2 regions of the Mycobacterium sp. SMC-14 genome follow, and region 1 is predicted to be linked to the other one. Evidence: riboswitches for the same ligand, from Rfam matches in the RefSeq annotation. Region 1 holds a riboswitch; the other holds the start of a gene.
The links. Region 1 has a riboswitch for cobalamin ahead of cobN (cobaltochelatase subunit CobN). Riboswitches for the same ligand answer to the same signal wherever they lie in the genome.
Positions count from the first base shown of each region.

Region 2: another riboswitch for cobalamin. It lies ahead of metE (5-methyltetrahydropteroyltriglutamate--homocysteine S-methyltransferase); the one in region 1 lies ahead of cobN (cobaltochelatase subunit CobN).

Region 1 is NZ_CP176429.1:3,516,337-3,519,961, forward strand. It holds gene cobN (cobaltochelatase subunit CobN) at 1-1,587, opposite strand, end outside; cobalamin riboswitch at 1,616-1,752, opposite strand; cobalamin riboswitch at 1,744-1,933, shown strand; gene ACKY0W_RS16730 (ABC transporter substrate-binding protein) at 1,970-3,166, shown strand; gene ACKY0W_RS16735 (FecCD family ABC transporter permease) at 3,163-3,625, shown strand, end outside.
Region 2 is NZ_CP176429.1:1,203,322-1,206,946, forward strand. It holds gene metE (5-methyltetrahydropteroyltriglutamate--homocysteine S-methyltransferase) at 1-1,469, opposite strand, end outside; cobalamin riboswitch at 1,590-1,794, opposite strand; gene ACKY0W_RS05820 (SDR family oxidoreductase) at 1,849-2,499, opposite strand; gene ACKY0W_RS05825 (DNA/RNA helicase domain-containing protein) at 2,623-3,625, shown strand, end outside.

The DNA.
Region 1 (3,625 bases):
CCATTCCATCGATCCGTGTTTGCCCAGGTGGATCACCGCGTGCGCACCGAAACCATGTGCGAGCCAACGGTACGCGGCCAGGTAGTGGTGGCTCGGCGGCAGCTCCGGGTCGTGGTAGATCGCCACCGGGTTCTCCCCGAATCCGCGGGGCGGCTGGATCATCAGCACGATGTTGCCGGATTGCAGCGAGGCCAGCACGATCTCGCCGGCCTCGTTGACGAACAGCTTGCCCGGTGCCGGACCCCACGCCGTTGACATGGCATCGCGCAGGTCGTCGGGCAACTCGGCGGTCCACTGCGCGTACTGCTGCGTGGTGACCCGCACCTGCGCGCCGGCCAGCTGCGCGGCGGACAGCCAGTCCTCGTCCTGACCGCCCGCCTCGATCAGGGTGTGGATCAGCCGATCCCCTGCCTGCGTCTCGTCAGCGACATCCAGCACCCCGAAGCCGTCCCCGACGTCATAGCCCTCGTCGGACAACCGGCGCAGCAGCCGCACCGCCGAGACCGGGGTGTCCAGGCCGACGGCGTTGCCCACCCGGGAGTGCTTGGTGGGGTAGGCCGACAGCACCAGCGCCAGCTTCTTCTGGGCATTCGGGATGCGGCGCAGCACAGCGTGATTCACCGCGACTCCAGCCACCCGGGCGCAGCGCTCGGGGTCGGCGGCGTAGTGCGGCAGCCCGTCGTCGTCGATCTCCTTAAAGGAGAACGGAACCGTGATGATTCGTCCGTCGAATTCCGGGATGGCGATCTGAGTGGCCGAATCCAGTGGGCTGACGCCGTCGTCGTTGGCCTCCCAATCCGCGCGCGACGACGCCAGGCACAGTCCCTGGAACACCGGAATGTCCAGCGCCGCGATCCGTTCGATGTCCCACGCGCCGTCGTCGTCACCGGCACTGACACCGGCGGTGGCATTCATCGCCCCACCGGCCGCCAGCATGCAGACCACCACCGCATCGAGCTGCGCCAGCGCCTCAAACAGCTCATCGGGGGCGTTGCGCAGCGACGCGGCGAAGATCGGCACCCCGACCGCCCCGGTGGCGACCTTTACCCCATCGATGGCGTCGGCCAGCGCGTGCGCGAAACCGGCATTGCCGCTGACCTCATGGGCCCGGTAGTAGAGCACCCCGATCCGCACCGCGTCGGGAGCCTCGACAGACTCGCGCTTGCCGTAACCCCACTCCGGGATCACCGCCGGCTCATCGAAACCCTCCCCGGTGAGCAGCACCGTGTCACACAAGAACGCGTGCAGCTGCGCGAGATTGGCCGGCCCACCCTCGGCGAGATAGGCGTGTGCCTGCGCGGCCAGGCCGATCGGGACCGTCGAGCACTCCATCAACTCGGCGTTGGGCGAGCGCTCCCCGCCGAGCACCACCAGCGGCAGGCCCGTCGCGCGCAGCAGCTTCAGTTCGTCGGCGATCTCGGCCGACGACCCCAGGATGCGCAGCACCACGACGTCGGTGCCGGCCACCAGCGGTTCGATGTCGTGGCGTGCCGGGTTGCCGAGCCGGTACGCCGCGCCACTGGCCCGCGCGGACAGCAGGTCGGTGTCGGACGTGGACAACAGCGCGATACGGCGTGCATCAGCCATCAGGGGCCTCCTCGGGGTTCTCGCCCCTCGTCGTCGGATGTCTCGTGGCCGTATCTGGCTAACGGGCCCGGCTGCGCCGATGGCCCTTCACAGTGGCGGAACCGCCCCGGATTCGCACCGGGTTCCTGACGCCACGAGACGGCGGCCAGCCTAACGCAGCACGGCATGCAACAATGTCGCCGGTAAGGCGATGACGATTGAGGAAGCCGGTGTGAATCCGGCGCGGTCCCGCCACTGTCATCGGGGAGCGACCCTCATCAGCCACGGCCCGCCACTTGTGGGGTTGGAAGGCGAGGCAAGCAGTGATCCGAGAGCCAGGAGACTCACGTCAACGCGTCCTGCGTACCGGGGCGGTGTACCCCGAGGAAGCTGACTCACGCCCATGCCCCGTGCGTTGCGGGTAGTTCCTGCGCTCCTGGTAGCGCTGGCCACCGCGCTGTCGTTGGCCAGCTGCTCTGGCGAACTCGCAGCCCGCACCCCGCAGGCGCGCGCCGGCTGCATCACCGACTTCGATCCGGCTGCCGACTATTTTCCCGACAAGTCGACGCTGACCGAGGCCACCAACTTCGTCCTCGAATACCACGGCAGCTACCAGGTCCTGACTGTCAAACGGCCCTACCTCGGCGGCAAGCCGGTGTCCTATGTACTGGTGCGTTGCGGTGCGCCCGCACCGGCACTGAGCGGCGAACTGGCCCACGCCCAACAGATCACCGTCCCGGTACACAGCCTCTACTCGGGCTCGACGACGCACCTGGCGATGATCACCGAACTCGGGCAAGCCGGCGTGGTCACCGGAGTGGCGAGCCCGGCCGCCGTCGCCGATCCGCAGATTCGCGCCCGCATCGAGACCGGTGAGATCGTCGGGTACGCCCCCGGCGGACAGCTCAACGTCGAGCGGGTGCTCAGTGCCGGCCCCGATCTGCTGGTCACCGAAGGTATCGACGATCCCGGCTATCCCAAGCTGCGCGAGGCCGGTCTGCCCGTACTGGCCGACGCCGAATGGCTGGAATCCACTCCCCTGGGCCGAGCCGAGTGGATGAAGGTGTTCGCCGCGCTGACCGGGACCGAACGTCAGGCCGCGCAGACCTACCAGGACATCCGCAACCGTTACCGTGCCCTGGCCGCTCAAGCCGCCGGGGCGAAGCCCGCCGAGGTTCTGGTCGGCACCATGTATTCGGGCAGCTGGTCGATGCCCACCGGCGACAGCTATTCGGGGCGTCTGGTCGCCGACGCCGGAGGCACCTACCCCTGGCTGTCGGACACCGGCGCCGAAAACCGGCAACTGAACTTCGAGTCGGTGTACGCCAGTGCCGGCACCGCGCCGGTATGGCTGGTCACCGACGACTGGCGGACCCTGGGCGACGCGGTGGCCCGCGACAGCCGCTACGGCGAGCTGACCGCGCTGCGGATCGGCCACGTGTGGTCGGCGACCAAGGCGATGACCCCCGGAGGCGGCAACCTCTACTGGGAACGCGGCACCGCGCGCCCGGATCTGCTGCTCGGCGACCTGGTCGCGATCCTGCATCCCGCGCTGGCCGCCAACCATCCATTCGAGTTCTACCGGCGGGTGTCGCGATGAAGCCACGTATCGCCCTGGTATTGACCGCGCTGAGCGCCGCGGTGGTTCTGCTGGCCGTGCTGGGGTTGGTGCTCGGGCCGGTGCGGGTGCCGGTGCTCGACACCGTGCAGGTGCTGTTCGGCGCCGAGCCCTCCGACCCGCGCTGGCAGGTGATCGTCTGGAACATGCGGTTACCGCGGGTGCTCACCGCGCTGGCCGCCGGGTCCGCGCTCGGGGTCGCCGGACTGCAGCTGCAAACCCTATTCCGCAACACCCTCGCCGACCCCTACATCCTCGGCGTGAGCTCCGGTGCCAGCCTCGGCGTCGCGCTGGTGGTGCTGCTCGGTGGCGCGGCAGGCGGCGGATTCACCACCGCGGTGGCCGGAGCCAGCCGCGCCGCGGAAGTGATCGCGGCGGCCCTGGGGGCGGCGGCGATGCTCACGCTGGTGCTGGTCTTGTCGCGGTGGACCCGCTCGGCGG
Region 2 (3,625 bases), 2.3 Mb from region 1:
CCGTGCACCAGCACGTCGAGGCCGAGTTCTTCCTGCAGCTTGATGACGGCGGCGACCTCCGCCTTCATCCGGTTGGTGTACTCCGCGTCGTCGATCTCTCCGGCCACCAGCGCGGCACGGGCCTTGCGGATCTCCACGGTCTGAGGGAAGGAGCCGATCGTGGTGGTCGGCAGCGGCGGCAGGTGCAGTCGCTCGTCCTGAGCGGCGCGACGCTCCTCGGCCGAACCGCGCTGGATGCCCGCCTCTTTGATCTTGGAGATCTGCGAGCGCAGCGCCGCGTTGTTCAGTCGCGGGTCGGACTTGCGGGAGGCGACCGCGGCGTTGGACGCGGCGATCTCCGCGGCGACCGCGTCCCGGCCCTCGCGCAGGGCGCGAGCCAGGGTGGCCACCTCGGTCACCTTCTCGGCGCCGAACGCCAGCCAGCTGCGCAGCGCGTCGTCCAGGCCGGTCTCGGGCTCCAGCGAGTAGGGCACGTGCAACGTCGAGCACGACGTCGATACGGCAACAGCCTCCGCACTCCCCAGCAGCGACGCCAGCTTGGCCAGCGCGGCCTGCAGGTCGGTGCGCCAGATGTTGCGGCCGTCGACCACACCGGCGACCAGCGTCTTGGAAGCCAGCTCCGGCACCGACGCGATCTTGGTGTCCGCGCCGTAGACCAGGTCGACGCCGATCGCCTCGACCGGAGTGCGGGCCAGGGCGGGCAGCCCGGCGCCCGGGTCACCGAAGTAGGTGGCCACGAAGATCGACGGCCGCTTGCTCAGCCCGCCGAGACGGTTGTAGACCTGCTCGGCCAACGCGGGGGCGTCGGCGGAGATGTCGGTCACCAGCACCGGCTCGTCGATCTGCACCCACTGCGCGCCGGCGTCGGCCAGCTTGCCCAGCAACTCGGCGTAGATGTCGGTCAGCTCATCAAGGCGGGCGATCGGTGCGTCCGCACCGTCGACGGCCTTGCTCAGCAGCAGAAAGGTGACCGGCCCGATGATCACCGGACGAGCGTTGATGCCCTGCTCCTGCGCCTCGGCGAGCTCGGAGAGCACCTTGGCCGGGTTCAGCGAGAACTTCGTGTCCGGGCCGATCTCGGGAACGATGTAGTGGTAGTTGGTGTCGAACCACTTCGTCATCTCCAGCGGGGCGATGTCCTTGTTGCCCCGGGCTGCGGCGAAGTAGCGGTCCAGCTCATCGGCGACGCCGGCCACCCGCGCCGGGAGTGCGCCCAGCAGCACCGCGGTGTCGAGCATCTGGTCGTAGTAGGAGAACGTGTTCACCGGCACCGAGTCCAGCCCGGCGGCGGCCAGCTGGGCCCAGGTGTCGCGGCGCAGGCCGGCGGCCACCGTCTTCAGTTCGTCCTGGCCGATCCGGCCGGCCCAGTAGCTTTCGGTGGCGCGCTTGAGTTCGCGGCGCGGCCCGATACGAGGTGAGCCGAGAACGGTGGCGGTAAAGGGTTGAGCGATCACGATTTGATCCTTCAATTGACGAGGGTGGGTCAACGCCAGCAGTCGCCCAGCTGATCCGGTCCCGTGCCTATATATAAAGCACTATAACCCTCAAAACCAGACGCCCATTCCGCGAGGCGTTGATCCGCCGGGCGCGGCGCGCCCAGCACAACGGGCAGGTATTCGGACTCGCAGGCGCGCACCGAGGTGCTCCTAGTGGCCGTCGCTTCCCAGTCGGTGGGCGAACCCGTGACCAGTGCTTTGTGACGGCGGTCGTTCCTGCATACCGCTGCGGGACAGTCCCGGATTCTCACCGGGTTCCCTCTTGCGCTCCACGGAAAACCGCATTGCGCTCGATGCCGACGCCGCCTTACGGCAGCTACGGCAAACCAGTTGCGTAATGAAGATTACCTGGTCAATCGGCTCGAAGCGCCTCCGGGATCGGGGTCTGGCCGTCGTTGAATTCGATGGTGCGGCCGATGGTCGAGTTGTCGGCCAGGCAGGCGGCGATCACCTCTGCCACGTTGTCGCGGGAGACCTGCCCCTTGCCGGTATCGGGGCCGAGGGCGATTCGGCCGGTCGCCGGATCAAGGGTGAGCCGGCTCGGGCCCAGCACCGTCCAGTCCAGATCGGTGGCACGCAGGTGGGCGTCGGCGGCGGCTTTGGCCTGCGCGTACGGAAAGAACGGATCGTCGTCGGGAACACCGTGATCAGGACCCGCGCCGAAGTAGGACACCATCACGAAGCGCCGCACACCGGCCTGCTCGGCGGCGTCGATGCTGCGGATGGCGGCGTCGCGGTCGACGGCGTAGGTGCGTGCCGGGTTGCCGCCGCCGGCTCCGGCGGAGAACACCACCGCGTCGTGGCCGGCCACGACGCGGGCCAGGCCGTCGACGTCGAGTTGCTCGATGTCGGCCACCACCGGGACCGCGCCGGTGACCGCGACCTCCTCGGCGTGTTCGGGATTGCGGAACACCGAACTGACCTGGTGGCCGCTATGGGCGAGGATGGGGGCCAGCAGCAGGGCGATCTTGCCGTGGCCGCCGATGATCACGATGCGTGCCATGGAGTCGACGGTACGCGGCTAGCATGATCACCGCGGTCCGACGGACTTCCGGCGCAGGATATGTCCCCACCCGCACGATTCAATTCGTGCTGCCCTGGGGAATATTCATTGACGCTCATTCGCATGACGGCAAGTCGTGCCTGTGCCGAGCCACCTTCGTCATTGGTAGAGCAATTGCTCGAGCAGATGCTTTTTCGCACCGGCCGGCGCGCATCCCCATCCGAACAGATGTCGTGGCAGCGGAGCCTTCCGGTTCTTGCGAGTGACCTGGTTGCGGCCGGTCTGGGCGATGTGGAAATGCTGGTTGAATACCACCTTCCTTTGACCTCGCAGCGAGCCGATGTGGTCTTAGCTGGGATTCACCCTCAGACCGGTCAGCCGTCGTATGTCGTCGTGGAGCTCAAGCAGTGGTCAGCCGCTTACACGTTTGAGGGCGACCCCGACCTGGTTGACGTCCCCGGGATGCCAGGAGGTCCCAAGCAGCATCCGGTGAAGCAGGTACGTGGATACTGCGACTACCTTGCGGGGTTCGCTCGAGTTGTCGCGGATCAGCCAGATGCCCTTGCGGGTATGGCTTATCTCCACAATGCTCTCGACCCGGCCTTGATCGCGGATCTGCTCGCAGTGCCGGTGTCTACGACCGGCAGGCTGTTCACGGGTGCGGATCGTTCTGCGATGACCGACTTCCTGCGATCGAGACTGCGGCCCGTATCGGGCCGCGCCGCAGCTGATTTGCTGATCCGTTCGGCGATTGCGCCGTCTAAGCAGTTGCTGAAGTTGGCAGCCGCTGAGGTCCGAGATCGTCCCCAGTTCCAGTTGATCGGAAATCAGCAGCTGGCAGTGGATCTTGTGATGCACGCGGTCGAGCGCGCGCGAGCGGGCAACACCAAACGGGTCATCGTTGTGACTGGCGGTCCCGGCAGCGGAAAAAGCGTGGTGGCGCTATCCCTACTCGGTGATCTGGCGCGTAGGGGCCGCTCTGTTGTCCATGCGACCGGTTCTCGCAGTTTTACACTGACGCTACGAAAAGTCGCTGGCAGCCGGGCGCCAATGGTGAAGTCGATGTTCAAGTACTTCAACCAGTTCATGTCGGCCGAAGCCAACGGTCTCGATGTCATCGTTATGG